Regions from separate parts of the Mesorhizobium sp. M0772 genome, predicted to be linked through region 2. Evidence: riboswitches for the same ligand, from Rfam matches in the RefSeq annotation. Region 2 holds a riboswitch; the other holds the start of a gene.
The links. A riboswitch is a leader RNA that binds a small molecule or an ion and turns the genes downstream of it on or off. The one in region 2 is predicted to bind S-adenosylmethionine.
Positions count from the first base shown of each region.

Region 1: another riboswitch for S-adenosylmethionine. It lies ahead of NKI06_RS08475 (O-succinylhomoserine sulfhydrylase); the one in region 2 lies ahead of metX (homoserine O-acetyltransferase MetX).

Region 1 covers NZ_JAMYPB010000009.1:38,704-53,588, forward strand. The annotation lists gene NKI06_RS08425 (histone deacetylase family protein) at 1-273, shown strand, start outside; gene NKI06_RS08430 (DUF6460 domain-containing protein) at 341-604, opposite strand; tRNA gene NKI06_RS08435 (tRNA-Gly) at 785-858, shown strand; gene NKI06_RS08440 (LysR family transcriptional regulator) at 863-1,870, opposite strand; gene chvE (multiple monosaccharide ABC transporter substrate-binding protein) at 2,165-3,235, shown strand; gene mmsA (multiple monosaccharide ABC transporter ATP-binding protein) at 3,388-4,920, shown strand; gene mmsB (multiple monosaccharide ABC transporter permease) at 4,917-6,203, shown strand; gene araD1 (AraD1 family protein) at 6,405-7,400, shown strand; gene NKI06_RS08465 (ABC transporter substrate-binding protein) at 7,576-8,346, opposite strand; gene NKI06_RS08470 (2'-deoxycytidine 5'-triphosphate deaminase) at 8,448-9,542, opposite strand; SAM riboswitch at 9,683-9,760, shown strand; gene NKI06_RS08475 (O-succinylhomoserine sulfhydrylase) at 9,818-11,008, shown strand; gene NKI06_RS08480 (ceramide glucosyltransferase) at 11,020-12,171, opposite strand; gene apaG (Co2+/Mg2+ efflux facilitator ApaG/CorD) at 12,394-12,786, shown strand; gene NKI06_RS08490 (Hsp33 family molecular chaperone) at 12,973-14,004, opposite strand; gene argF (ornithine carbamoyltransferase) at 14,113-14,885, opposite strand, start outside.
Region 2 covers NZ_JAMYPB010000007.1:93,077-107,961, forward strand. The annotation lists gene NKI06_RS06905 (sugar kinase) at 1-532, shown strand, start outside; gene NKI06_RS06910 (prephenate/arogenate dehydrogenase family protein) at 540-1,475, opposite strand; gene hisC (histidinol-phosphate transaminase) at 1,480-2,589, opposite strand; SAM riboswitch at 2,716-2,793, shown strand; gene metX (homoserine O-acetyltransferase MetX) at 2,854-4,023, shown strand; gene metW (methionine biosynthesis protein MetW) at 4,020-4,634, shown strand; gene NKI06_RS06930 (DUF1330 domain-containing protein) at 4,642-4,962, opposite strand; gene NKI06_RS06935 (glycosyltransferase family 2 protein) at 5,211-6,146, shown strand; gene NKI06_RS06940 (DUF1194 domain-containing protein) at 6,198-6,986, opposite strand; gene NKI06_RS06945 (ABC transporter ATP-binding protein/permease) at 7,051-8,871, opposite strand; gene NKI06_RS06950 (class I SAM-dependent methyltransferase) at 9,008-9,790, opposite strand; gene gloB (hydroxyacylglutathione hydrolase) at 9,908-10,675, shown strand; gene NKI06_RS06960 (cupin domain-containing protein) at 10,696-11,121, shown strand; gene NKI06_RS06965 (lysoplasmalogenase family protein) at 11,118-11,792, opposite strand; gene yddG (aromatic amino acid exporter YddG) at 11,789-12,676, opposite strand; gene NKI06_RS06975 (DUF3108 domain-containing protein) at 12,722-13,522, opposite strand; gene rpmB (50S ribosomal protein L28) at 13,782-14,078, shown strand; gene NKI06_RS06985 (queuosine precursor transporter) at 14,241-14,885, shown strand, end outside.

The DNA.
Region 1 (14,885 bases), on a different contig from region 2:
CGGCTGGGTGTCCTCCTGCCGGAGCTCTCGGCCAAGGCGCACTGGGACATCGTCTTCTACAATGCCGGTGTCGACGTGCATGCCGAGGACCGGCTCGGCCGGCTGTCGCTCAGCGATGACGGCGTACGTGCCCGCGACGCCATGGTGATCGGTCATTTCCGCGCGCTGGGCATCCCGGTCTGCGGTGTCATCGGCGGCGGCTATTCGACCGATGTCGCAGCGCTCGCCGCGCGCCACGCCATCCTGTTCGAGGTGGCGTCGGACTTTGCCTAAGTGGCCTTTGGTTTGAGCATGATCTTTTCCGAAAACCGGTTGCCACTTTTCGGGATCATGCTCCGCTTCACTTGCGGTAGTTCGCGACCCTGAGCAGGATGAACACCGGCACGACGATCGCGGCGCCGAGCAGGATATAGCCCAAGAAGCGATAGACCGCGTTGAAGCCGAGGTTCCAAAGATCGATGAAGAAACCCTGGATGCGGTAGAAGACGTCCATCGGCGTCCAGCCGAACGCATTCATGACCAGGCCGACCAGGAACGAAACGACCAGCAGCTTGACGATCACCCTGACGGGCGAGTCACCGAGAAAGCGCGTCACTGTGGACAAGGGGCCTGCCTCCAGATTGGTGTGCCCGGATTCGGGGTACAAACCCACGAATACGCACTTGCTGCGCCCGCATCAAGGCGGGCGGACGGCGCAATCGGTCGGGTTTCCAACAGCCGTTTCCGAACAGCTGTCCAAGGGCGATTGCCCGAAGCACGCCCATCATGATATCGAGAGGCCGACGCGGGTATGATGTAATGGTAGCTTGTCAGCTTCCCAAGCTGAACGCGAGGGTTCGATTCCCTCTACCCGCTCCAGTTCCTATCCCACTTCCCGCAAGATAAAATCGTGCAGCATCTTGGCTGCCGGCGACAGCACGCGGTTCTTCACCGTGATCAGGCTGTAGGGGCGGACCTCGATGTCGAACTCGGTCTGGACGACATCGATGGCGCCGGCGAGACCGTCGGGGTTCTGGATGAATTTTGCCACCTGGATCGACACCGGGGCGATGGCGTCGGACTGCGCCACCATGACCAGTGTGAGCAGCAGCGACGAGGTGTTGAGGATGCGGTCCGGCAGGGCGATGTTGCGGTTCAGGAAATTGCTCTCCATCGCCTGGCGCAGCGGCGACCCGCCCGACTGGAACACCCAGTCAAAGGCGGCGGTGTCCTCCAGCCTCACCGCCTTCCCATTGTTTAGAGGATGGCCGTTGCTCAGCGGGTGGCCTCGGCGCACGATCAGGCAGGCCTTCTCGACGCCGATGACGCGCGATTCGAACAGGCGCGGATTGAGGTCTTCGGGGACACGGGCGATGATGAAATCATGGCGCGTGGCGATCAGTTCGCGCGCCAGCACATTCGACGTCTCGACCTGCATGGTAATCTCGATGCGCGGATAAAGGCGGCGTATCTCGCGGATCGCCGGGACCGCCAGTTCGATCGCCGGCGCCGTCACCGCGCCAAGGAACACCGAGCCGCCCTTGCCGGCCTTGAGCTCCGATATTTCGCGGTCGGCCTCGCGCATTTCGAGCAGGATCGAGCGCGCGCGCCGCGCCAGCGCCTTGCCGTAAGGGGTGAGCGTGATGCCGCGCGGCAGCCTTTCGCACAGCTTGACCTCAAGCACCGCTTCCATCTCGGAAATCATGCGCGAGGCCGCCGGCTGCGAGATGTTCATCACCTGGGCGGCCGCGCTCACCCGACCGTGATCGTCCAGCGCTGCGATCATGCGCATGTGACGTAGGCTCAAGCCACTGCGCAGAAGTGTCTCGCCATCGCCCGGCAATTCATCGTAACCGCTTGAAATTCCCTGAGGACCTCGTAAAGCCGCCATGCCTTTTCCCGCTTCCGCCACTGTTCCAGCCCGGTCTAGTCATATACCGGTTTTGGTATAGCAACCACCGAAGATCGCATTTGACAGTTATGGCAAAGGGTCACACTTTCGCGCGTCCTCAAGACTTGACGGTCGATGACGAGCAAAATCGTATCGATTTAAATCAAGACTGAGGGCCGATTGGGAGGATACCGGAGATCGATTATGACGGCGGCGGCGCTTTGGCGCATCCGCCCGACTGCGCGGCCCGCGAAGCCCCGAGGTGTCGCGTCCATCAACCAGGGAGAGTTTTACGTGAAAATCATCAAGACACTGGCCGCCGTCGCGGCCCTTGGCATCGCTGCCATGACCTACTCGGCGCACGCAGCCGACAAGGGTCTTGTCGGCGTGCTGATGCCGACCAAGACCTCGCAGCGCTGGATCAATGACGGCGATGCCGTCAAGTCCCAGCTCGAAGCTCTCGGCTACACGGTCGACCTGCAGTACGCGCAGGACGACATCCCCAACCAGCTCAGCCAGCTGGAAAACGAAATCACCAAAGGCCCGAAGGCGCTGATCATCGCTTCGATCGACGGCACCACCCTTTCGGACGCGCTGCAGAAGGCCGCCGACGCCGGCGTCGTCGTCGTCGCCTATGACCGCCTGATCAAGAAGACCGCCAATGTCGATTACTACACCACCTTCGACAATTTCGGCGTCGGCGTGATCCAGGCGAACTCGCTGGTCAAGGGTCTCAAGGAGCGCTTCCCGAACACCAAGCCGTGGAACGTCGAACTGTTCGGCGGCTCGCCGGACGACAACAACGCATTCTTCTTCTACAACGGCGCAATCTCGGTGCTGCAGCCGCTGATCGATGACGGCTCGATCAAGATCAAGTCCGGTCAGACCGGCATGGACAAGGTCGGCACGCTGCGCTGGCTCGCCGCGACCGCCCAGGCGCGCATGGACAACCTGCTGTCGGCCAACTACTCGGACGGCAGCCGCGTCGATGGCGTTCTTTCGCCCTATGACGGCCTGTCGCGCGGCATCACCGCTTCGCTGCGCGCCGTCGGTTACGGTACCGACGCCCAGCCGTGGCCGATCGTGACCGGCCAGGACGCCGAGACCGCTTCGGTCAAGCTGATCATCACGGGCGAGCAATACTCGACCGTGTTCAAGGACACCCGCGAACTGGCCAAGGCCACCGTCGAACTCGTCGACAAGGTGCTCTCGGGCGGCAAGCCGGACGGCCTCGATGAAAAGACCTACAACAACGACGTCAAGGTCGTCCCCTCGATCCTTTTGACGCCGCATGAGGTCGACAAGTCGAACTACCAGGCACTGGTCGTCGACTCCGGCTACATCAAGGCCGACGAACTGAAGTAATCCGTTTATAAAGACAGGGGTCCTGCGCGACGCAGGACCCCTTTCCGTTCACAAGCGACCCCGGTATTGTTTCTACCGGACTTTGTTTCCGTGCATGTCGTTGTCTCAAACCGCAAGCACTTTTGAGCGACATGCAACAGGAGGAGCTTGCCCTGATGACGACGATTTTGGAGATGCGCGACATCACCAAGACGTTCCCCGGCGTGAAGGCGCTGTCGAACGTCAACCTCAGCGTCGAGGAAGGCGAGATCCACGCCGTGGTTGGCGAGAACGGCGCCGGCAAGTCGACGCTGATGAAGGTTCTGTCGGGCGTCTATCCCGCCGGCACATATGACGGCCAGATCATTTTTCAGGGTCAGGAATGCCAGTTCAAAGGTATCCATGACAGCGAACACAAGGGCATCGTCATCATCCACCAGGAGCTAGCGCTGGTGCCGATGCTGTCGATCACCGAGAATATCTTCCTCGGCAACGAAAACGCCCGATATGGCGTCATCGACTGGGATGCCAACGAGGCGCGCACCGCTGCCTTGTTGAAGAAGGTGGGCCTCAAGGAGGACCCCAAGACACTGATCACCAATATCGGCGTCGGCAAGCAGCAGTTGGTCGAGATCGCCAAGGCGCTGAGCAAGGACGTCAAGCTTTTGATCCTCGATGAGCCGACCGCGTCGCTCAGCGAGAAAGACAGCCAGGCGCTGCTCGATCTTCTGCTCGAATTCAAGCGACAAGGCATGACCTCGATCCTGATCTCGCACAAGCTCAACGAGATCAACCGGGTCGCCGACAAGGTAACCGTCATCCGTGACGGGCGCACCATCGAGACGCTGGCCAAGAAGGATATCTCCGAAGACCGCATCATCACCTCGATGGTCGGCCGTTCGCTCGACGACCGCTATCCGCCGCGCGAGCCCAAGATCGGCGAAGTCGTGTTCGAGGTGAAAAACTGGTCGGTCTATCACCCGCTCCATGCCGAGCGGCAGGTGATCAAGGGCATCGACCTCAATGTGCGCAAGGGCGAGGTGGTCGGCATCGCCGGGCTGATGGGCGCCGGCCGCACCGAATTCGCCATGAGCCTGTTCGGCCGCTCCTATGGCCGCCGCATCACCGGCGAAGTGCTGCTCAAGGGCAAGCCGGTCGATGTCTCCTCGGTAAGCAAGGCGGTCCAACACGGCATCGCCTATGTCACCGAGGACCGCAAGACCTACGGCCTCAACCTCATCGACCATATCAAGCATAACATTACGCTGGCCAATCTCGACGGCGTGTCGCGCCACAGCGTGATCGACGACATGCGCGAACTTGCGGTCGCCAACGACTATCGCAAGAAGACCAATATCCGTGCGTCAAGCGTCTATCAGATGACCGGCAATCTTTCCGGCGGCAACCAGCAGAAGGTGGTGCTGTCGAAATGGCTGTTTGCCGATCCTGACGTGCTGATCCTCGACGAGCCGACACGCGGCATCGATGTCGGCGCCAAGTATGAAATCTACACGATCATCGCGCGCCTTGCCTCGGAGGGTAAGGCGATCGTGGTCATCTCGTCGGAAATGCCGGAATTGCTGGGGATTACCGACCGCATCTACGTCATGAACGAAGGGCGCATGGTGGGCGAAATGCCGGCGGCGGAAGCAAGCCAGGAAAAGATAATGCGCGCCATCGTCCGGGGAGAAGGAAAAGCAGCATGAGCACCGAAAGCGCCCCCGCCCCGCAGGGCAACGTCGCCGACGAACAGCGCCCGCGCATCGCCGTCTCGGCGCTGGCGACGAATTTACGCGAATACGGACTGATCATAGCCCTGATCGTCATCATGCTGTTCTTCCAGTTCACCACGTCGGGGACGTTGTTCAAGCCGGTCAACCTCAGCAATCTGGTGCAGCAGAACTCCTTCATCATCGTGATGGCGCTGGGCATGCTGCTGGTGATCGTATCGGGCTATATCGACCTCAGCGTCGGATCGGTCGCCGGTTTCATTGGCGCGCTGGCGGCAAACATGATGGTCATCTGGCAACTCGGACCGCTGAGCAATCCCCTGGTGGTTTCGATCGTCTGCCTGGTCGCGGGTGGCCTGATCGGCGCCGCGCAAGGGTATTGGATCGCCTATCACCGGATACCGAGCTTCATTGTCACGCTGGCCGGAATGCTGATCTTCCGCGGCATTTGCCAGGCGTTGCTTGGCGGCGGCTCGTCGGTGGGTCCGCTTCCCGACGACTTCAAGATGCTCAGTTCCGGCTTCATCCCGGATGTGATCGGCCCACTGACGCTCGTCCCGCCGGTCGTGAACGCAGCCGGCAAGACCATCATGGGCAGCGGCGTGACCCTGCACATGACGACGGTCGTGCTGGGGCTGATCGCCGTGCTCGCCTATGCCTATTTCGGGGTCCGCACCCGGCGCAAACGAGAACGCCATGGTTATGAGGCCGAGCCCTTCACCCTGTTCGTCGTCAAGACGCTGGTCGCCAGCGCGCTGGCGCTGTTCCTGGTCTATGAGTTTGCCAGCTACCGCGGCCTGCCCGTGGTGCTGCTGGTCATGGGCGTGCTGATCACGCTGTTCGTCTTCGTCACCAAGCGCATGACCATCGGGAGGCGCATCTACGCCATGGGCGGCAATCCCAAGGCGGCGCAGCTGTCGGGCATCAACACCGAGCGGCTGACGCTGATGGTGTTCATCAATATGGGCGTGCTGTCGGCGCTTGGCGGCCTGATCATCGCGGCTCGTCTCGGCCAGGCGGTGCCGGCGGCGGGTCTCGGCTCGGAGCTCGATGTCATCGCCGCAGTGTTCATCGGCGGCGCCTCGGCGATGGGCGGCGTCGGCCAGGTTATCGGGGCGGTCGTCGGCGGCTTCATCATGGGCGTGATGAACAACGGCATGTCGATCATGGGCGTCAATGTCGACTGGCAGCAGGTGGTCAAAGGCCTGGTGCTGCTCGGCGCCGTGATCTTCGACGTCTACAACAAGAACAAGGCCTGACAAGCTTCAGCGAGGCAAGCAGGAGGCATACGGTCGCGGCGCAGCCGGCAAGTTGTCGGCATAAGAAGTCCCCCGAGGGATGGAGCTCGCGAGCGCAATCCGGACGAAGAGTTCAACCCGTGGCGCGGCGAGGTCCGAGCCGCGCAGGTCAAGGTTTGCCAAGGGGCAACCCGGCCAAGGCACATGAGAGAGGATTTCATCATGCTAATCTCCCAGATCCTCGACGACGCCGAGACCATCCGCGTCGTCGCCCGCAATGGCGGCGGCAAGACCAGGATCATCAACGGCGCCCGCAGCGTCTATTCGCTGGCCATGGAAGCCGCGCGCACCGGAACGGGCCTCGCCGCGCTGATCGAGCGCAAGGGGTTCGGTGAAGCGATAGACCTCGACGCCGTCTACAAGAAGGGCCGGCTGGTGTCGCCGATCAACCATCCCGATCCTGCGCATCTGCATCTGACCGGCACCGGCCTGACCCATCTCGGCTCGGCGGCGACGCGCGATTCCATGCACAAGAAGCTCAGCGATGGCGGCGAGGAGCAGCTTACCGATTCCATGAAGATGTTCCGCATGGGGCTCGAAGGCGGCAAGCCGGCCAAGGGCCAGACCGGCGTGCAGCCGGAATGGTTCTACAAGGGCAACGGCACCATGGCGGTGGCGCCGGGCGCCGCACTGATGTCGCCGGCCTTTGCGCAGGACGCCGGCGAGGAGCCGGAAATCGCCGGCATCTATGTCATCGGCGACGACGGCGCGCCGTTCCGCGTCGGCTTCACGCTGTCGAACGAGTTTTCCGATCATGTTACCGAGCGGGTGAACTATCTGTTCCTGGCACATTCCAAACTGCGCAACGCCTCGTTCGGGCCGGAAATCCTGATCGGCGACCTGCCGGCCGACGTCAGGGGCTCATCGCGAATCTATCGCGACAGCAATTTGCTGTGGGAAAAGCCGTTCCTGTCGGGCGAAGCGAACATGTCGCACACAATCGCCAATCTCGAACATCATCACTTCAAATATTCGGCCTTCCGCCAGCCGGGCGACGTGCATGTGCACATGTTCGGCACGGCGACGCTGTCCTTTGCCGACGGCATCAAGACTCAGGCCGGCGACGTTTTCGAGATCGAGGCCGCGGATTTCGGCCTGCCGCTGCGCAACCCGCTGGAGATTGAGCAGCCGGTGAAGGTGGCGGTGAAGGCGCTTTGAGAGCGTAATCTCCCTCCTTGAGGGGGAGATGTCGCCGAAGGCGACAGAGGGGGTCGTTGCGCGTGGAGCGCTAAAGTCTTCCGCGGCTGAGAGGCGCTGGCATTCTACGCGCAGCGACCCCCTCTGGCCTGCCGGCCATCTCCCCCTCAAGGGGGGAGATTTGGCAGTTCCAACCTCAATAAATATCGAAATCGAAATACTTGGCCTGGATCTTCTTGTAAGTGCCGTCGGCGACGATGGCGTCTATCGCCGCGTTGAGCTTGTCGCGAAGTGCCGTGTCCTCCAGGCGGACAGCGATGCCGGCTTGCGTCTCGGTGCCCTTGACGTCACCGACAAGCTTGCAGCAGCCGTCGCTCGCCTTCTTCAGCCAGTCCATCAGCACGAATTTGTCGGAGATGACGGCGTCGAGACGGCCGTTCTGCAAGTCGGTGATCGCCTCTTCCTGGGTGGGGTAGAGTTTCGCCTCGGCGCCGGCCTTGCCATAGGCGTCCTGCGCATAGTCGGCCTGGGTGGTCGAGGCCTGCGCGCCCACCGTCTTGCCGGCAAGGGCTGCCGGTTCGGTGGAAGTGAGGTCGCTGTCCTTGGGCGCCACCAGCGCCAGCGGCGTCGTGTAGTATTTGTTGGTGAAGGCGACCTGTTTCTTGCGCTCCTCGGTGATGCTCATCGAGGCGATGATGGCGTCGAACTTTTTCGCCTGCAGCGCCGGGATGATGCCGTCCCAGTCCTGGGTGACGATCTCGCACTCGACCTTCATCTGCGCACATAGCGCATTGGCAATGTCGATGTCGAAGCCCTCGATCTTGCCGTCCGCGGTGATGGTGTTGAAGGGCGGATAAGCGCCCTCGGTGCCGATCTTCAATTTCTCCTGCGCCTCAGCCAGCGAGCCGGCCGATATCACCAGCATGGCAGCGCTCGCTGCCGATATGATCCATCTTGAAATCTGCATTTTGGTTCCCCTTGCGCGCCGTTCTCTTGCCGGCCACCGAAAGGCAGCCAAGCATGGTGAGGCAGCGCAGGCAAGTATTTTGCCTGACGGTGATCGAAGGTTCAGCCGGCGGGGCGGAAATGCTTGGAGAGCTTGAGGCCTTGCGCCTGGTAATTCGAGCCGAGATCGGTGCCGTAAAGCGCCTGCGGCCGCTTCAGCATGTGTTCGTAGACCAGCCGGCCGACGATCTGGCCGTGGTCGAGGATGAACGGCACTTCGTGGCTGCGCACTTCGAGCACCGCCCGGCTGCCGGTGCCGCCTGAGGCCGAATGGCCGAAGCCCGGATCGAAGAAGCCGGCATAGTGAACACGGAATTCGCCAACCAGCGGATCGAAGGGCGTCATCTCGGCGGCGTAGAGCGGCGGCACGTGCACGGCTTCGCGGCTGACCAGGATGTAGAACTCGTCCGGGTCGAGCACCAGTTCGCCGGCGCCGCTCTTGTAGAGCGGCTCCCAGAAATCGACGGCATCCTGGGCGGCGCGCTTGTCGACATCGACCAAGCCGGTGTGATGCTTGCCGCGATAGCCGACCAGGCCGTTCTGGTCGCCGTCAAGATCGATCGACAGCGCAATGCCGCCGCCGGAAATGTTGGGCGGCTCGGTCGCCACCAGCATCTCGGCGCGGTGCAATTCGTTCAGTTCTGCCTCCGACAACAGCGCGTTGCCAGTGCGAAAGCGGATCTGCGACAGCCTCGATCCGGCGCGTACGACGATCGGGAAGGTGCGTGGACTGACTTCGAGATAAAGCGGCCCGTGATAGCCGGGGGCGATCTTGTCGAACTCATGGCCGCGATCGGTCATCACCCGGGTGAAGATGTCGAGCCGGCCGGTCGAGCTTTTCGGGTTGGCCGAGGCCGACACGTTTGCGGGCAGCGCCAGGCTTTCGAGCAGCGGCACGATGTAGACGCAGCCGGTTTCCAGCACCGCGCCCTCGGCGAGACTGAATTCGTGCAATTTCAGCCGGTGAAGCTTGTCGGCCACCAGATGATCGGGACCCGGCAGGAAGGAGGCGCGCACGCGAAAAGCCTTGTCGCCGAGCCTGAGATCGAGGCTCGCCGGCTGCACCTGGTCGACATCGAGCGCGCGCGGCGACTTCAGCGCGCCGGACTGAAACAGCGCGGAAATGTCCTGATCGGGAAGAATGCCTGTCTGCCGCAAAAGGCTGGCTCCGCTCCAAGGTCGGTCTCTTTGTGGCAGGTTCTTGCCGCAAAACCGCTGGATATTATTGCGGAACCTGCCTGGTACAAACCTCTTAATGAAGCCGGCAATTGACGCAAGCGCAGGTGAGGTCTAAAGGGTCGTTATCCCGTGGTGATTTGGCCGGTCGGCTTGCAGCCACGTTAAACAAGTCGCTAAAGGACCGTCGGGCCGCAAGGCCATATGGACCGGTTGCGACTTTCGCGGCCGGTTTTTTTGTGTCTGGAACAAAAGCGATGAGCACCAAGAAGCGTAACTGGAAACCTCAGACCGCACTCGTGCACGGGGGAACGCTGCGTTCCCAGTTCGGCGAGACGTCGGAAGCGATGTACCTCACCCAAGGCTATGTCTACGAGACGGCGCAGGCTGCCGAGGCCCGTTTCAAGGGCGAGGAGCCGGGCTTCATCTATTCGCGCTATGCCAACCCTACTGTCGACATGTTCGAAAAGCGCATGTGCGCGCTGGAGGGTGCCGAAGATGCGCGCGCCACGGCGTCCGGCATGGCGGCGGTGTCGGCAGCGCTCCTGTGCAGCGCCAAAGCCGGCGACCATATCGTTGCGGCGCGCGCGCTGTTCGGCTCCTGCCGCTGGGTGGTGGAGACGCTGGCGCCGAAATACGGCATCGAGGCAACGCTGGTCGACGGCACCGACATCGCCAACTGGGAAAAGGCGGTGCGGCCGAACACGAAACTGTTCTTCCTGGAAAGCCCGACCAATCCGACGCTGGAAGTGGTCGACATCGCAGCGGTGGCGGCGCTCGCCACCTCGATCGGCGCCAGGCTGATCGTCGACAATGTCTTTGCCACGCCCTTGCAGCAGAAGCCCTTGCAGCTCGGCGCCCATATCGTCGTCTACTCCGCGACCAAGCACATTGACGGCCAGGGACGCTGTCTCGGCGGCATCATCCTGTCCGACAAGAAATGGATCGACGAGAATTTGCACGACTATTTCCGCCACACCGGCCCGAGCCTGTCGCCGTTCAACGCCTGGACGCTGCTCAAGGGCCTGGAGACGCTGCCGGTTCGGGTGCGCCAGCAGACGGAAAGCGCGGCCAAGATCGCGGATTTCCTGGCAGGACGGCCGGAAATCGCCCGCGTCATCTATCCCGGCCGCGCCGACCACCCGCAGGCCGACATCGTCAAGAAGCAGATGACGGGCGGATCGACGCTGATCTGCCTCGACGTGAAGGGCGGCAAGCAGGCGGCCTTCGCCTTGCAGAACGCGCTCGACATCGTGCTGATCTCCAACAATCTCGGCGACGCCAAGAGCCTGATCACCCATCCGGCGACCACCACGCACAAGAACCTCAGCGACGAAGCTCGCGCCGAGCTTGGCATCGGGCCGGGAACGCTCAGGCTGTCGGTCGGTCTTGAGGATACGGACGATCTGCTGGAGGACGTTGCGCAGGCGCTGAAGGCAGCCGGGTAGGCCGCGAGGCGTCACGCTCCCGACGAAGCCTCTTCCAGCTCGGCTGCCTTGGTGCCGATGATCATGGTGTTGCCGCGCCAATCGACGGCGCCGCTCAGCCAGCCGCGCGCCCATATGGCGGGAAGCATCATGTCGCGGACCATCATCGCCGGGACCATGCGCAGCGACAGATGCCAGCCCTTGGCCGCGGCCAGCGCGCATTCGGGAATGTAGGCCGCCGTCAGCACGGCCAACACCGTGGCCGGCAGGCTGATGCCGGCACTTGCTGCCGCCACCAGCGCCAACGCCAACGGCACGGCGACGCCGGTCAGGATCTCGGGTGCGAAAAACAGCGGGAAAGTGACGCGGCGCAACCGCGCCCAGCGCGCCTGACGCGACCAGATGTCGGCAAGTCGGCGCTGCCCCAGTGGTTGCTCGAAAGGCGAGGCAACGAGATTGACGCGCAGGCCCAGTCCGTTGACCAGCTTGGTTGCAGCAGCATCCTCGGCGATCTCGGCGGCCAGCGCGCGGATACCGCCATTGGTATCGAGCATCGGCTTGTTCCACAGCATGCTCTTGCCCTGGGCAAAGCCGAGGCCAAGCGCCTCGCCGGCATATTGCCAGCGCGCCTGCAGCGTGTTGAGGAACGCGCATTCGACCTCGGCCCAGAAGCCTTCCGGCCGCGAGCCGATCGGCGTCGAGCAGATAAGCCCGGTATTGGTCCGCCAGGCCGCCATCAGGTGCTGGACGTAATCCCTAGGCATCAGCACGTTGGAATCCGCCAGAATAACCCAATGATTGCGCGCCGCTTCCCAGCCCTTGACGCAGTTGTTGAGCTTCGGGTTGCTGCTGACGCGGTCGTCGCCGATCAGCAGCCGGGCCGGCACGTTGGGAAACAGGACGATCGCCCTGTTTATCAGTTTGACGACGGGATCGTCGGCGTGAGCGACGCAGAAGATCAGTTCGTAGCGCGGCCAGTCGAGCGAGAAGGCTCGCTGCAGCGTCTCTTGTGTGAACGGCTCCACGCCGCGCGACGGCACGACGATCGAGACCGGTGGCTGCTCGTCGGACGGCGGAGGGATAAGGCGACGCGCTTGCAGTTTCGACGAAGCAAGCAGGATGCTGGCGAGATTGGAAAGAAGCAAAGCGGAGGAAGCGAAGGCGGCTGTGAGAGCTGGTTCCATCGAGATCTGGTCACTCCGGAAAGGCCGCTCGCGGCTGCTTTGTCAGTCGACAGATGGGCCTTGAGTCGCCGGCAAGGTTTGCGCACACCAACACTGTCATGTGTCACTTAAATGACATTGTTTGTCGGCACCTCCGCTTTGAGGCTGGCAGGACATGCCGTTGTGCGCGTATCAAACCGCATAGCGCGACAAATGTTCCTTGCCGCGCAACCGGAGCAGCCCATGTATCGCGCCGTCACGCGCAACATCGAAGTGCAGGTCAGACCGTTCTACCTGGAGGACCGCTCGGACCCGGCGGAGAACCGTTATGTCTGGGGCTACCAGGTGACGATCGACAACCAGTCCGACGATTTCGTGCAGCTTATGTCGCGTTACTGGCACATCACCGACGGCAGCGGCCGGATCGAGGAAGTGCGCGGCGCCGGCGTGGTCGGCGACCAGCCTGAGCTCAATCCCGGCGACAGCTATCAATACACGTCAGGCTGCCCGCTCTCGACGCCCTCCGGCTTCATGGTCGGCCACTACACCATGCGCAACAAAAAGGGCGAGACGTTCGACGTCGATATTCCCGCGTTTTCGCTGGATCTGCCGGGGACGCGGCGGACGGTGAATTAAGGGTTTTCTCCCCATCTCTATACGGGGAGAAATGCCCGGCAGTGCAATGAGGGGCGCCGCCGGACTCATGAGGTTATCTTCCACGCACATGACGTAGGCTATGCGCGGCCATTCACCAAAGTTCGCGCTGCCCCTCATCCGCCCTTCGGGCACCTTCTCCCCGTGAACGGGGAGAAGGAAGAGATGCTACTGAGCTGCAAACTCCGCCGGGTCGAAGTCGTACTGCTTCGAGCAGAACTCGCAGGCGACGTGGATGCCGCCATCTTCGGTGCTGTCCTTGATCTCCTGCGCGGAAAACCCCTTGAGGATGCCGCGTATCTTGTCCCTTGAGCAGGAACATTGGTCGGCGACCGGCACGCCGCCGAAGACGCGCACGCCATGTTCGTGGAACAGCCTGTAGAGCAGCCGCTCGGCGCCGATGGTCGGGTCGATCAGCTCGGTCGGCTCGATGGTGCCGAGCAGCGCCACCAGCTCGCGCCACGAATTGTCGGCCGGCTCCTGCGTCACGTCACGCGGATCGCCGTCGCCGCCCGAAATGTCGGGCACGCGCATGCGCTCGGGTGACTGCGGCAGGAACTGCGCCAGGATACCGCCGGCGCGCCACTGCTCGCGCGCACCGCCGGGGCCGGGCGTCAGCAGCTTGGCCACCGACAGCCGGAGGTCGGTCGGGATCTGCTCCGACTGGCGGAAATAGGTGCGCGCGGCGTCTTCCAGCGTCTCGCCGTCGAGCTGGACGATGCCCTGATAGCGCTGCGTGTGCGCGCCTTGGTCGATGGTCAGCGCCAAAACGCCGCTGCCCAGCAGCGTCTGCTGCGAGGTCTGGCCTGCGGCCACCAGGGCCTCCAGCCGGTCGGCATCGAAGCGCGCATAGGCGCGCAATGCCGAGGGCGTGGAGAAATCCGCGACCAGCATGTCGACAGGCCCGTCGGTGCGGGTCTGCAGGATGAACTTGCCTTCGAATTTGAGCGAGGTGCCGAGCAGCACCGTCAGCACACAGGCTTCCGCGAGCAGGCGGGCGACCGGCTCGGGATAGTCGTGACGGTTGAGGATGGCGTCGAGCATCGGCCCGAGTTGCACGGTGCGGCCGCGCACGTCGAGCGGGCCGACCTCGAAGGGTACGACATGATCGTCGCCGGCATAGCCGAACTCGCCGAGTTTGGGGTGATGTTCAGTCACTTGATGCGTTTCCAACATGACAAAGCTCCAGGGCGCGGCCATGCGGCCCGGAGGGGTGCATGCGTCCAAACGCGCTTGATTTGCGTGATGCGGCGCAAATAGGCATCACGCCGCCCCGGATCAAGCGCTTGGAGATCAAGCGCCTGGAGATCAAGCGCCCAGACACCAGGCCAAAACCGCCTTCTGGGCGTGAAGCCGGTTCTCGGCTTCGTCGAAGACCACCGAATGCGGACCGTCGATGACCTCGTCGGTCACTTCCTCGCCGCGGTGCGCCGGCAGGCAGTGCATGAACAGGGCGTCGGGCTTGGCCCTGGCCATCAGCGCCGCATTGACCTGATAGGGTGAGAAGACATTATGGCCGCGGGCGCGGTGTTCCTGGCCCATAGACACCCAGCAGTCGGTGACGATGCAGTCGGCTTGGTCGACGGCCTCTTCGGGCGAGCGGGTGAAGTGCAGCTTGCCGCCATTGGACTTCGACCAGTCGATGTGCTTCTGCGCCGGCTCGCTGCCTTCCGGCACTGCGACGTTCAGGTTGAAGCGGAACCGCGCCGAGGCTTCGAGCAGCGAATGCAGCACGTTGTTGCCGTCGCCGGTCCAGGCGATGGTCTTGCCGGCAACCGGACCGCGATGCTCCTCGAAGGTCATGATGTCGGCCATCAGCTGACAGGGATGGGTGTCGTCGGTCAGCCCGTTGATGACCGGAATCGTGGCATTCTCGGTCAGCTCGAGCAGCCGCTCATGCGACGTGGTGCGGATCATGATGGCGTCGACATAGCGCGACAGCACCTTGGCGGTGTCGGCAATGGTCTCGGAGCGGCCGAGCTGCATTTCGGTGCCGGTCAGCATGATGGTCTCGCCGCCGAGCTGTCGCATGCCGACGTCGAAGGACACGCGCGTGCGCGTCGACGGCTTGTCGAAGATCA
Region 2 (14,885 bases):
CGGCTTCGATGCCGTGCTGGTCGATGTGCGCTGGCCGGGCGCCGCCGCTCTTGCCTTGACCGCCGCGCGCAGCGCCGGCCGTCCCGCCATCCTCGACGCCGACACGGCGCCGGTTGAGGTGCTGGAGCGCCTGCTGCCGCTGGCATCGCACATCGTCGCTTCGGAGACGGCGGCACGCATCGTCTGCGGCCATGCGCTGGACCCCGAAACCGCCTGTGCCGACCTCGCCAGCCGCACCGATGCCTTCGTGGCGGTTACCGGCGGCGCCGCGGGAAGCTGGTGGCATGACCGGTCCGCCGGATGCGTGCGCCACATCGCGGCGCCGAAGATCAAGGCGATCGACACGCTTGCCGCCGGCGACGTCTTCCACGGCGCCTTTGCTGTCGCGTTGGCGGAAACCATGCCGATCGAGCAGGCGTTGCGCTTTGCCAGCGCGGCGGCCGCGCTCAAATGCCAGCGCTTCGGCGGCCGGCTGGGGGCGCCAAACAGGGACGAGGCAATGGCCATGGTCGCGGCGACCTGGCCCGTCTGAAACAGATTTAACTTTTCACCGGGTGCTCGACCGCCTGGCGGCCGAAATCCGGCACGTCGATATCCTGGCCGGCCTCGATGATCGAACGGCGAACGGCCCGGGTGCGGGTGAACAGGTCGAACAGCTTGTCGCCGTCGCCCCAGCGGATCGCCCGCTGCAGCGAGGCGAGGTCCTCCGAAAAGCGCGCCAGCATTTCCAGGATGGCATCCTTGTTGTGCAGGCACACGTCGCGCCACATGGTCGGGTCGGAGGCGGCCAGACGGGTGAAGTCGCGGAAACCGGAAGCCGAATATTTGATCACTTCCGACTTGGTCACCGATTCCAGATCGTCGGCCGTGCCGACGATGTTGTAGGCAATGATGTGCGGAAGATGCGAAACGATGGCCAGCGTCATGTCATGATGCTGCGGGTCCATCGTGTCGATGTTGGAGCCGCAGCGCCGCCAGAATTCCGACAGCTTTTCCAGCGCGGCCGGATCGGTTCCCGGCAGCGGCGTGAAGATGCACCAGCGGTTTTCGAACAGCTCGGCGAAACCCGCATCCGGGCCCGATTTCTCCGTACCCGCCAGCGGGTGTCCCGGAATGAAGTGCACGCCGTCCGGCACATAGGGCTGCATTTGCGCAATGACGGAGGCCTTGGTCGAACCGACATCGGTGAGGATGGCGCCTTTTTTCAGCGCCGCTGCGATCTCTTGCGCCACCTCGCCCGACGATCCCACAGGCACCGAGACGATGATCAGGTCGGCGTCGCGGACCGCTTCCCTGGCGCCGGTGGTGTAGCTCTCGCCAAGACCGAGCTCCTTCGCCCGCGCCAGCGTGGCCGGGCTGCGCGTCGCGATGGCGACATGGCGGGCCAGGCCCTCGCGGCGGATGATTCGGGCCAGCGACGAGCCGATCAGGCCGATGCCGACCAGCGCGATCTTTTCAAACATCGGTAATGTCATTGTTTCAGCTTTTCAGGAATGTCGTGAGGGCCTCGATGACGCCGCGATTGGCTTCTTCGGTGCCGACGCTCATGCGAAGCGCATTGGGAAAGCCATAGCCGGTAACGCGCCGCAATATATAGCCGCGCTGGGTGAGGTAGTCGTCCGCCGCCTCAGCCGAATGCTTCTTGTCGTCGGGAAAGTGGATGAGGACGAAATTGCCGACGCTGGGCGTCACGCGCAGCCCAAGCTTCGTCAGTTCTTCATTCAACCAGGTAAGCCAGGTCTCGTTGTGCAACGAACTGCGCTCGACATGGGCGCGGTCGCGGATGGCGGCAATGCCGGCCTCGATCGCTGTTGCGTTAACGTTGAAAGGGCCGCGGATGCGGTTGATGGCATCGACGATGTGCAGTGGGCCATACATCCAGCCGATGCGCGCGCCGCCAAGGCCAAGCTTGGAGAAGGTGCGGGTCATGACCACATTCTGTGCGCTGCCCGCCAGCTCGATGCCGGCCTCATAGTCATTGCGCCTGACATATTCGGCATAGGCCGCGTCGAGCACCAGAAGCACGTTGCCCGGGAGAGCGGAATGCAGGCGGCGGACCTCCTGGAACGGCAGATAGGTTCCGGTCGGATTGTTGGGATTGGCGAGGAAGATGATTTTGGTCCGCGGTGTCACCGCGGCCAGGATCGCGTCGACGTCGGCGCGTTCCTCGGTTTCCTTGATCGTCACCGGTGTCCCGCCGGCCGACTGGATGTAGATCTTGTAGATCATGAAGGCGTGTTCGGTGATGATGGCCTCATCGCCGGCCGCCAGATAGGTCTGCGCCAGCAGGCCCAAAATCTCGTCGGAACCGTTGGAGCAGATGATGTTTGCCGGGTTGAGGCCATGCACCTCGGCGATCGCCTCGCGCAGCCGGCGGGCGGTGCCGTCGGGATAGACATCGAGCTTGCTGGCCACTTCGCGCGCGGCCTCGATCGCCTTCGGCGACGGGCCGAGCGGGTTCTCGTTCGACGACAATTTATGGACCTTGGCGACGCCGGCCGGTGCCGTGCTCTTGCCCGGCACATAGGCGTCGATGTCCATAATGCCCGCGCGGGGAGTCGGCCGTGCCTTGTCCGCTGTCTTGTCCATGTCGCAAATCCATCAAGAATGCCTCCGTCCGGAGGCCGCAGCGGAAATACAAGCCGTAGCCGCGAATGTCGAGAGGCGGGCAATAGCTGGCCGTTGACGCCGGGCCGCACGAGTTCTAGAAGAACGCAACAGTTCCGTGGTGATTTGGCCGGTCGGCTTGCAGCCACGTTAAACAACTCGCTAAAGGGCCGTTTGCGTGACGTAACCGGCTTTGCGATCGCATTGCCGGTTTTTTATTGCCTGACGGCGGGCAAGGAGAGTCACATGGCCGCGCTCCGCGCTACAAAAACCAACAACGAGGCCGACAACCCGTCGAGCCCTGTGTTGCGTTTTGGCCCTGACAAGCCGCTGAAGCTCGACGCCGGCACGCTTTTGTCGCCGTTCCAGATCGCCTACCAGACATATGGCGCCCTCAACGATGCCCGCACCAACGCCATCCTGGTCTGCCACGCGCTGACCGGCGACCAGCATGTCGCCAGCACCAATCCGGTGACCGGCAAGCCCGGCTGGTGGGAAGTGCTGATCGGTCCCGGCAAGATCATCGACACCAACCGCTTCTTCGTCATTTGCTCCAACGTCATCGGCGGCTGCCTCGGCTCCACCGGTCCGGCCTCGACCAATCCCGCCACCGGCAAGCCCTACGGCCTCGACCTGCCAATCATCACCATCCGCGACATGGTGCGGGCGCAATTGATGCTGGTCGACCATTTCGGCATCGAAAAGCTGTTTTGCGTGCTCGGCGGCTCGATGGGCGGCATGCAGGTGCTGGAATGGGCATCGTGCTATTCCGAGCGCGTCTTCTCGGCCCTGCCGATCGCCACAGGCGCACGCCATTCCTCGCAGAACATCGCCTTCCACGAGGTCGGCCGCCAGGCTGTCATGGCTGATCCGGACTGGCATGGCGGCAAATATTTCGAGCACGGCAAGCGCCCGGAAAAGGGGCTCGCCGTGGCGCGCATGGCCGCCCACATCACCTATCTGTCGGAAGCCGCCCTGCATCGGAAATTCGGCCGCAATCTGCAGGACCGCGAAGCGCTGACCTTCGGTTTCGACGCAGATTTCCAGATCGAAAGCTATCTGCGCCACCAGGGCATGACATTCGTCGACCGCTTCGACGCCAACTCCTACCTCTACATGACCCGTTCGATGGATTATTTCGACCTCGCCGCCGACCATGGCGGCCGGTTGGCAGATGCCTTTGCCGGGACCAAGACCCGCTTCTGCCTGGTGTCCTTCACCTCGGACTGGTTGTTCCCGACCGAGGAGAGCCGCTCGATCGTGCATGCGCTCAACGCCGCCGGCGCCTCCGTCTCCTTCGTCGAGATCGACACCGACCGCGGCCATGATGCCTTCCTGCTCGATGAACCCGAACTGTTTGCCGCCATCAAGGGCTTCATCGGCTCGGCGGCCCGCGCAAGGGGGCTCGCCTCATGAGCGTCAATGGCAGCCAGCGCGTCGACCTCGAAGTCGTGGCCAACCTGATACCGCCGCAGTCGCGGGTGCTCGATGTCGGCTCCGGCGACGGCCTGCTGCTCGAACTCCTGCAGGAGACCAAGCAGGTCGACGGCCGCGGGCTGGAGCTGTCACAGCGCGGCGTCAATGAATGCGTTGCGCGCGGCCTCTCGGTCATCCAGGGCGATGCCGACACCGACCTCGAATTCTATCCGGACAAGGGTTTTGACTTCGTCGTCCTGTCACAGACGCTGCAGGCGACCCGCAACCCGAAGCTGGTGCTCGACGAGCTGCTGCGAATCGGCAACCGCGCCATCGTCTCCTTCCCCAATTTCGGCCACTGGCGGGTGCGGCTGTCGCTGTTCGTCAAGGGCCGGATGCCGGTAACCGCGGACCTGCCCTATTCCTGGTACGACACGCCCAACATCCATTTCTGCACCATCCGCGACTTCGTCAATCTGGTCGAGGAACTCGGCGCTTCGGTCGAGAAAGCCACCGCGCTCGACGGCAACGGCCAGAAGATCGGCCTGTCGATGCCATGGTGGTTCTGGAATTTCTTCGGCCAGCAAGCGGTGTTCTTGCTGAAGCGGTAGTTTGCCCCTATTCCAGCACGTTCGTCGCCTTGTGCGGGTGCTGAACGCCATCGGCGATGATCACATCGGCGTGGGAGTTGTCGGTGCGCAAGGCCAGAATCACCCGATAGGCTGATGAATCGTACCAGCCCCACGCATGCGCCCTGTCCGGAAACTCGATGACGATCAGATGCCCGGGCCATTCGTTTTCGACCACGTCCATGTCGCCGCCGTGGACAAGGAAGCGGCCGCCGAACGGCTCCAATGTGGCGTCGATCCTCTGCAGATACTCGACAATCTGCGGGCCCATTGTGACTTGACGCATATGGGCGACGGCGTAGGCGGCCATGGCTGAACTCCCTGTGAGATCGAAGCCCGACGACCGGCTTCGTTGGCGCAATCTGCAGACATGATGGCCATCGGTCGATTACGTCTGGGGTAATCGGCCGGCTTACCGGCGTCCTGGCTCAACAGTTTGTGATGACATTGCCGCTGGTTTTTTGTAGCGTCGAATCGAATGCCATCCCGGGGTAAGGCTTGGACGGCGACCATCAAAACCTCCGGCCTCCAGGCATTTCGGGGCACAATCGAAGCAACATGTCCAAGGCAACCGACCTCGCTCCGCTGATCTCGGTGATCACACCGACGCACAATCGCCGCAGCAAGGTGGTGCGCGCCGTGGAGAGCGTGCTGGCGCAGAATTTTCCCCGGTTCGAACACATTGTCGTCGATGACGGCTCGACCGACGGTACGGCAGCCGCACTTGCCGAAATCCGCGATCCACGGCTGATCTATGTTGGCTCGAAATGGCGCGGCGCCAATGCCGCCCGCAATGCCGGCATCGAGCGGGCGCAGGCGCCGGTGGTGACATTCCTCGATTCCGACGACGTCTATTTGCCGGATCGCCTGGCGCGGACGCTGGAGCAGTTCGACAACAATCCCTCGCTCGAAGTGCTGATCAGTTCCTTCGTGTCGCTGAAGGGCAATCGCCGCACCAACTGCGTCAACCGCGAAGCGCTGCTGAGCCGCGACTCGCTGGAGCGGGCCCTTGTCGCGCAGACCATCTTCATTGCCGGGTCGGCAATCACCGCCCGGCGCGAGTCGCTGCTGGCCATCGGCGGCTACGACAGTGACGTCACGCGCATGCAGGATCGCGAATTGTTGCTGCGCTTTGCCCGTCGCAGCGGCGCGCAGCTGTCCGAAGTGATCGACTGGAAAAAGTACAACTCGGAGAATTCGATCTCCGGTCGCCGGGACGGCTATGTCGAAGCCTATGCGAGCTTGATCGACAAGCACCCCTATATCGCCGACCGCTACCCCTACATTCCGCCTTACATGATCGCCCGGCAGCTCATCGCCGATGCACTCAAGGGCAGGGTTTCGCAGGCGTTCTCCGGCTATATGGCCAACCGGTCGTCGAAGGCGCTTGGCTATTCGCTGCCGCAGCTGTTGCGTGGCTATGTCGGCGGCCGGCGCTGGCGCCGCGATCTCTATGCCGAATTTCGCGACAAATACGGTGCACGGCCGGCCTGAAGTTTGCCGACAAGCCGCGCAGCGGCTTTCCCCTCCGAACTGCCTCAAACCTCATTTGTCGAGTTCCGGCAGATATGGGTCGGAATATAGCCGCCGGTCGCGTTCGCCCTGCAGGCAGTCCATGGGTGCGGCGGCATCGATCGGGACCACGGTCGCATCGGCGATGCCGCTCACCTCCAGGATCAACTTGCGGCGTATGGCGGTGGCGAATTCCGAGGCCGCATAGATCGGCAACACGAAGGAGCCGGGCCCACCGGTGACGCAGTCGTCATAATACTGGTCGAGATGGCTGAAGGTCGGCGACGGGCTGATCAGGATCGGCAGGCCGTTGATGACGATGCCCTTGGCCACCGCCGCATCGCGTGTCGTGGCGACGGGCAGCCCGGTGTTGTTGGGACCGTCGCCGGAAATGTCGATGACGCTGCGTGGCGCATCGAACCCCGTGCCCTCGAACAGCCCGGCGCCGAAGGCAAGCGCACCGGAAATCGAGGTGCCGCGAAAGCTGCGGAACGGCCGCGCTTCTATTCTGTCGGCGAAGGCGTTGGCGCTCTCTGCGCTGTCGATCACCTGCCAAGCGATGACGCCATCCTCGCGCACGACGCCCGCCCATTCGAAATAGGCAAGCGCGATGCGCCCGGTGGTTCCCGAGCGCACGGCCTTGATGAAATCGGGATGCCTGAGCGCCTCGACATAGCCAGCGCGCTGCAGCGCGAACTCCCTCTCGTCCATCGACTGTGAGATGTCGACGGCCAGCACCAGTTCAACATCCACGGCAACGGCCGGGGCAGCCACGGGCGTGGTGCAGGCAAGGCAGGCAAGCAGGCCGAGCGCATCGAGCATGGCCGCACCACGGATGTTTCGACCCGTGAATCTTCGCCGCGATCGCGGCGAAATAAAGCCCCTTCTACTTCTTTCGCCGCACGGCCGCTTTCGGCGGCGGGTCGATGGCGCCGGTCCTGACTCGGGCGGGTTTCAGTGGCGCAGCACCCGTATCCTTCACGATGTTCAATGCGCGTGGAAAGAAATGACCATTGTGCAGTCCGCGCCCGATGTTGAGGATCGCGGTCTCCGGCAGGCGTTTCTCCAGCATGGACAGTACCCTTCGCAGCGAAGGACCATCGAACGCGTCCATCGCTTCGTCGATGATCACCCATTTCGGCTGCCGCAAGGCCAGCCTGGCGAAGGCCAGCGACCGCTGTTCGTCATCGTTGAGTTCACGCTCCCACCGTGCGGAACGGTCGAGCGAGGATGACAGCCGCTCGAGCCCGACCTCGGCCAGTATCGCCCCAAAATCAGCATCGCCAGCCGGCGCCGAGCCATTCGGATGCAGCACTTCGCGTAACGTGCCGGCAGGAAAATACGGAACACGCGGCACGAAAATCGGCGTTTCTCCGGCCGGCAAGCCGATCCGCCCGCTGCCCCAGGGCCAAAGGCCGGCAACGGCGCGGAAGAACAATGTCTTGCCGGCGCCTGGGTCGCCGGTGATCATGACGCGCTCGCCGGGATGGATCTCGACATGGCTGTCTGAAAGTTTGGTGCAGCCCTCCGGCGAGGCCACTTGGAGCTTCTCGAAGGTCAGGCTGCCATTGGCGTTGTCGCCGAATTCGATGCGCTTTTCCTTGTCGTGCAGCACATCGGTTTCATCGAGCGCGATGCGGAAGTCGGCAACGCGCATCAGCGTGGCGCGCCAGTCGGCTATGCCGCCGATATTGTTGATGAACCAGCGCAGCGACGAGTGCACCTGGTTGAAGGCGCCGACCGCCATCATCAACCCGCCAAAGCTGATATCGCCTGAAAAATAGACCGGCGATGCCACAAGGATCGGCGCCACCACGGTGATCCAGCCATAGGTATCGGTCACCCAGGAAAGGTTGATTTGCGCTTTGTAGATGTTTCGCATCGCGCCCAGCACCGTGCCAAGGTCGATTTCGAGCCGTCTCTTGGCATCGGCTTCGCCGTGATAGAGCGCGATGGCGTCGACATTCTCGTTGACGCGCACCATCCCGGAACGCAGCTCGGCCTCGCGGGTGTAGCGGTCGCTGTTGAGGCGGATCAGCGGCCGCCCGACCAGCCAACTCAGCCAGGAGGCGATGCCGGCATAGAGGAACGCGGCCCAGACCATGTAGCCCGGTATCGCCAGCGACCAGCCGTTGATGTGGAAGACGAAGCCCGACGAGAGTTGCCAAAGCACGCCGACGAACGACACCAGCAGGATGAAGGATTGCAGCAGGCCGACGCCGAGGTCCGTCGACAGATCGGACAGATGCGCGGCATCCTGCTGCATGCGCTGGTCGGGATTGACGCCGATGGCGCCGGCATTGGCGAGCCGGAAGGCCCGCGCCGGCCGCATCCATTGGTCGATCAGGTCGAGCGTCAGCGCCTCGCGCAGCTTCAGCCGGATCATCTGGTTGAGCCAGGTCTGAGCGATGTTGAGCAGCAGCAGCGTGCCGGCAATCACGGCAAAGATCATCAGCTGATGCAGGAAGGCCGCCATGTCGCGACGCGCCAGCGCATCGTAGAAAGGCTGGTTCCAGCGGTTGAGCAGAACCTGGCCGATCGACGTGGCGACGATGACCGCCATAATGCCGACCGACGTCCAGACCAGCCACTTGCGCACCGGTGAGCCTACCAGCGCCCGTTTGATCGTCGCCACCTGATCGCGCAGGCTGCTGGCTTCGACGGTTGCCGGCTGAGCGGTGGCGGACTTGTCCGGTTGATCAGCCATGCACGAGGTCCTTGCGTTCAGAAGCGTTGCTGAACCAGATGGAGAGACTTGAAGGCATCCGCCGCTCAAACGGACCGCGAATGCATCTGCGACAGATAGGTGGGAAAAACCCACGCAACACCAGTTTTCATGATGATCACGAAGGTGTCACCTGACGCGTCGTCGATGTCACCCCTTCCGCCCGGCGGCCAAGCCGCGTCGCACCGTGCGGTGACAGTACCGGCACGAAGACACGGCGCGAGGCGCGCTGCGCGACCGGCACGCCCTGATAGAGCCGCTTCTGCGCCTCGACCACGATGACGCCGGAAAAGATCGGCCAGAACCGCCGGCCGGCGCGCTCCAGCACATTGTGGAACCGCATCATGAAGCGCCGCGGCGATGGCGGGAAGAACAGCGCGTCGGACCAGGAAGCCGGTGTGAAATTCGCCTCGCGCAGCAATTCTGTCAGCTGGCCGCGCGAGAACGGCCGGCCATTGCCGAACGGCGTGTGCTCGAACCGCGCCCAGACACCGCGCCGGTTGGGCACGACGATGACGACGCGCCCTGCCGGCGACAGCACCCGCCAGATCTCGTTCAGCGTCTCGCGCGGGTTTTCGACATGTTCGAGCGAATGCACGAGCAGCATGCGGTCGATGCAGGAATCGACCAGCGGCAATTCCTCGTCGAAGACCAGCGCCGTAGCCGTCGGCCCGTTCGCCGGCCAGACGACGGCGCCTTGCGTAGCAGGCATGAAGGCAAACACCCGCTCGGCATCGGTGCCGAACCGCTCCAGCCACGGCAAGGTATAGCCGAGCCCGACCAGCCGCTCATTGGGCACTGTTGCCCATATTGAGGACAGCGCCATGGTGATCGAGCGTTCAGCCAGGCGGCCGAGCGTGGTCGAATAGAAGGAGCGGAGATCGACGATATCGGAATGCATGCGCGGGACGGTAGCTGCGATGCCGCCCAAGTTCAACAAAGCCGGCACGTTCTGCAAAGCTAGATGACATCAGCGGCCAAGCGCCCTATGTCTGCGCCAACAGATGGAGAGATGCCAATGCCCGTCGAAATCGAACAGTTCATGTGCCGCAGCGACAATTTCGGCGTGCTGGTGCATGACCCGAAAAGCGGCGAGACCGCCATTATCGACGCACCCGAAGAAGCGCCGATCATTGCCGCTATCGAGCGTACCGGCTGGAAGCCGACAATGATCCTGACCACCCACCACCATGTCGACCATGTCGAGGCCAATCTGGCGCTGAAGGAGCGCTTCAAGCTGCGCATCGTCGGACCGGAGGCGGAAAAGGAAAAGATCCCCGGCATCGACGAGACCGTCGGGCAAGGCTCGGTCGTCCATCTCGGCGGTGAGCGGATCGATGTCATCGCCACGCCCGGCCACACTGCGGGCCATGTCTCCTATCATTTTCCGGCCTCGAAAGTGGCGTTCACCGCCGACACTTTGTTCGCGCTCGGCTGCGGCCGGCTGTTCGAATGCAAGCCGCCGGTGATGTATGAGTCGCTGAAGAAGCTCGCCGCACTCCCGGCCGACACGGTCATCTATTGCGGCCATGAGTATACGCTTTCGAACGCCCGCTTTGCGTTGACCGTCGACCCGACCAATTCGACGCTGAAAGAACGCGCCGCCAAGATCGAGACCCTGCGCGCCGACAACAAGGCGACGCTGCCGACAACGATCGGCGAGGAATTGTCGACCAATCCGTTCCTGCGCTGGCACGACCCGGCGATCCGCAAGCATCTCGGTATGGAGGCGGCCTCCGACGCCGAAGTGTTCGCGGAAATCCGCAAGCGCAAGGACAATTTCTGAGCATCATTCCGGGATCAGCCATGACCAGCGCCGCTGAAATCATCGCCACGCTCGGCCTCAAGCCACATCCGGAAGGCGGCTGGTATGCCGAGACCTTTCGCGACGGCGCCGGGCGCGGCCATTCGACGGCGATCTATTTCCTCCTTGAACAGGACCAGATTTCGGCCTGGCACCGGGTCAAGGACGCGGCCGAGGTCTGGCACTTCCATGCCGGAGCGCCGCTGGCGCTGTCGATGTGCGAGGAAGGTAGTCCAATGCTTAACCAGGTGATCGAGCAGGTGCTCGGCATTGAGCTTGCGGCGGGCGAGCGGCCGCAGATCGTCGTGCCGGCCGGCTGGTGGCAATCGGCGCGCAGCCTCGGCGAATGGACGTTGGTCGGCTGCACCGTGGCGCCGGGCTTCGACTTCGCCGCGTTTGAAATGGCCGAGCCGGGCTGGCAGCCTTAGGCCAGAAGAAAACCAAGAGTTATGCAGAGCTGGGCGGCATAGTAGAGCACCCAGACCGCATAACGGATGCCGGCGCGATAGGGTGCTATTGCCGGAACCAGGAATTTCTCCGTGGCAAGCAGCCCGTCCGATGCCATGAACATAACAGCGCCGCCGATGACCCACGGATTGGCGAGCGTCAACGCCGAGATGCCCATCGCCAGAATGGCCGCGATATAGATGGCGATCGGCACCCGCAGGCCGGGACTGACACGGCGCCAGAGCGCCGCCAGCATGACGACTGCGAAGGCCGCCATGGCAAGCGCGATGGCGCCGCGCCATGTCTCGGTGCTGAGCACATCCAGCCCGCCGCCGCCGAGCAGGAAGAGCGGCACATAGAGGACATGCGCCGCAAGGAAGCTGGCCAGCCCGCCGAGGAAGGCCTTTTCGCCGTCACGCGACAGGAAGGCATCGCCGACGGCGCTGAGCGCCAGCGCAGAGACGAGCAACAGCGGCCCACCTTGCATGAAGGCCAGCGCCGCAAGCATGGCCACGGCCAGCGTCTTTGCCGCCGAGTGGGCCAGCGTCGGCCGCATGTCCAGGGTGAAGGCGTAGATCACCGCCGCCACCAGCGAAAAAATCAATGTTGCATTTGCGTTGGCGTCGATGCCGCCGGCAAACGGCATCGTCATGCGCTTGCCCCGCCAGTTGCCGCCTTGCGCAGGAACAACGATTTCGCCGCCAGCGCCGCGCCGCCGGTGATCAGTACGCAGGCCGCCAGGATACGCAGCGACGGCTCGGCAACGCCCGCCGCGATCAGCACCAATGTCGACAGCAGTGGCGCCGCATAGCTTGCCGCGCCGAGCACCTGGATGTTGCCTCTTTTGACGCCGATATCCCAGGCGTAGAAGGCGGCACCCACCGGCATCAACCCCAAACCAACCACCGCCAGCCACTGGCCGGGGCCATCGGGCAGCACCGTCTTTTCCAGCAGAAGATGGCAGATGAGGGACAGGGCTGCCGTGGCGGCGCAGAACCAGGTGACGATTGAGGTCGGCACCGCCGGAAAGCGCCGCGACAGCAGCGAATAGGACGACCACAGCAGCGCACAGACGGCCGCCATCGCATAGCCGAAGGTGTAGCGAGCATCGAAGGCGAGGCCGCCACCCTTGGTGACGATCAGCACGGTCCCGGCGAGCCCGAGCAGCGCGCCGACGACATGGTTCCAGGCCAGCTTCTCGCCCGGCATCAGCGCTGATCCCAGCACGATCAGCAGCGGCCACAGATAGGCGATCAGGCTTGCCTCCACCGCCGGCGCGTTGCGCAGCGCGGTGAAATAGAAGAAATGGTAGCCGAACAGTCCGGCAATGCCGATCACCCAGACCTGGCGTGGGATCTTCAGGCTTTTATCGGTCGCCGGCATGAACAGCCGGGCAACCAGCCCGACCGCGGTGCCGATGGTGAAGGTGATGGCCGAGAGCAAGAATGGCGGCACGGCGCCCGACGCATCGGTGAGCAACGCCAGCAGCGCCCACATGGCGACCGCCGAGAAACCGATCAGTGTTGCGCGCCCCATGCCCGTCTCCGGCGACTCGCCCCATTTCTATTCGGGTGGGCGCGTCTATTCAGTAGCTTCGAACCGCCCCGCGCTGACAGTCAAGGTGCCGATCTGCGTCCCGACCGTGGCGTGGATCGGCGCATATATGCCGGTTTGGCCGAGCGGTGCAAACGTCACCATCATCTGGCTCTTCTTCTTCAGGTAATTCAGCGCCTTGCGGCCCTTGCGGTAGCCTGCCACCGGCTCGAAGCTCATCTTGCAGGTAACGGTGTCGCCCTTGTAGCCCTTGACCGAGATCGATCCTTTCGAGGCGTAGGTCAGCGTCAGGTCGGCGCGCATCTCGCCGTCATAGAATTTCACCTTGCGCCCGCAGACCTGGTCGAGGCTGTCGGCATGGATAACGGTAGCCGCCATGGGATCGAGCACAGATGCCAGATCGTTGCTGCCCAGCGGTATCCAGTTTTTGGGATTGCGCTTTTTCGGTTCGGGAATGACCTGGGTGGCGGTCACCGCGCCATTGGCAAAGCGGATATCGACCATGGAAGCCTTCTTACCGGACTTATAATCGGCGCGAAATACCTGCGGCTGCATCTGCTTGCCCAGAATCTTGCCCTTTGACGAGATCGTGCCGCTCGTGTCGTCGAACAAGGTGGCGAGACCCGCGCTGGAGACGGTGCCGTCTATGGAATAGCTATCGCCTTCGTAGTGGCTGGAAAATGTCGCCTTGGCCACGGAAAGGCCGAGGAACGACACCGTGTATTCGCCCTTGAAGGACTGTGCGGTGGCTGCGGGCGCGGCGGCAAGGGTTGATGTTGGCAAGGCGGCGACAAGTATGGCGACAACGGCATGTGACGGGCGAAGCATGGCGGGCTCGGTCCTTGATTTTTTTAACCGGAGGCGGGCGACTCCGGCTTGAGATGTCCCTGTCCGACCGCTTATAGGCTGAATTCCGGCCTTTATGTGAAACGCTCGTCACAGTCGTGGGCAAGCCGGAGCTTGACGCATTGGCGAAATGCAACTATGGAACGCCAACTTTTCCATAAGGCCGCCTGACTGAAACCGCGCGCCACCCGGCGCGGGCGAACAAGGTTTGGCAGGCTAGACAGAACTGAAGGTTAGAACCATGTCCCGCACCTGCGAACTCACTGCCAAGGCAGTCCAGACCGGCAACAATGTGAGCCACGCCAACAACAAGACCAAGCGCCGCTTCCTGCCGAACCTCGTCAATGTGACGCTGATTTCGGAAGCGCTGAACCAGAATGTGCGCCTGCGCATTTCGGCCAACGCGCTGCGTTCGGTCGAGCATCGCGGCGGCCTCGACGCCTTCCTGGCCAAGGCCGACGCCAAGGAATTGTCGCAGCGCGCGCGGCTGCTGAAGAAGCAGATCGCCAAGAAGCTGGCCGACCAGCCCGCCGCTTAACGATATCAAGGCGGGGGACGACCGCCCTGAGCATCGGAGCAATCCGATGCTCAAAACTTCTAAGGCAGCAGCATCGGAGCAATCCGATGCTCAAAACTTGCAAGGCAGCGCGATCCGGATTTCGGCTAGCGCCTGGCTGGTTCCATTACCCAGGATAAAAAAATGACTTCCTTCTCGCGATATCTGCCCTTTGTGGCCGCCATGGCGCTTGTCGTCGTGGTATCGAACATCCTCGTGCAGTTCCCGATGCAGGGTCAGGCCGGCGGTCTGTCGCTGGCCGACATCCTGACCTGGGGCGCCTTCACCTATCCCTTCTCCTTCCTGGTCACCGACCTTGCCAACCGCCGCTACGGCCCGACGGTGGCGCGCCGCATCGTCCTTGTCGGCTTCATGACCGCGGTGGTCTGCTCGATTCTCGTCCCGCCCTTCCTGTTTCGCCACGGCCTGATCGAGTTCGAGACATCAGCCGACCGGCTGGTGCGCATCGCCGCAGCTTCCGGCGCGGCCTTCCTTTGCGCGCAATTGCTCGACGTCACCGTGTTCAACCGGTTGCGCCGGCAGAGCTGGTGGCGCGCGCCGATCGTCGGCACGCTGGTCGGCTCGGTGTTCGACACCCTGGTGTTCTTCAGCATCGCCTTTTCGGCCGCCTTCGCTTTTGCCGGCCCGAACGACAGTTTTGCGCTGGAGACGGCGCCGCTGATGGGCGTGCTGCCGGTCGAGACCATGCGCTGGGTCTCCTGGGCGCTGGGCGACCTTTCGGTGAAGCTGATCATCGCTGTTGTGGCCCTGATCCCCTACCGGCTGCTC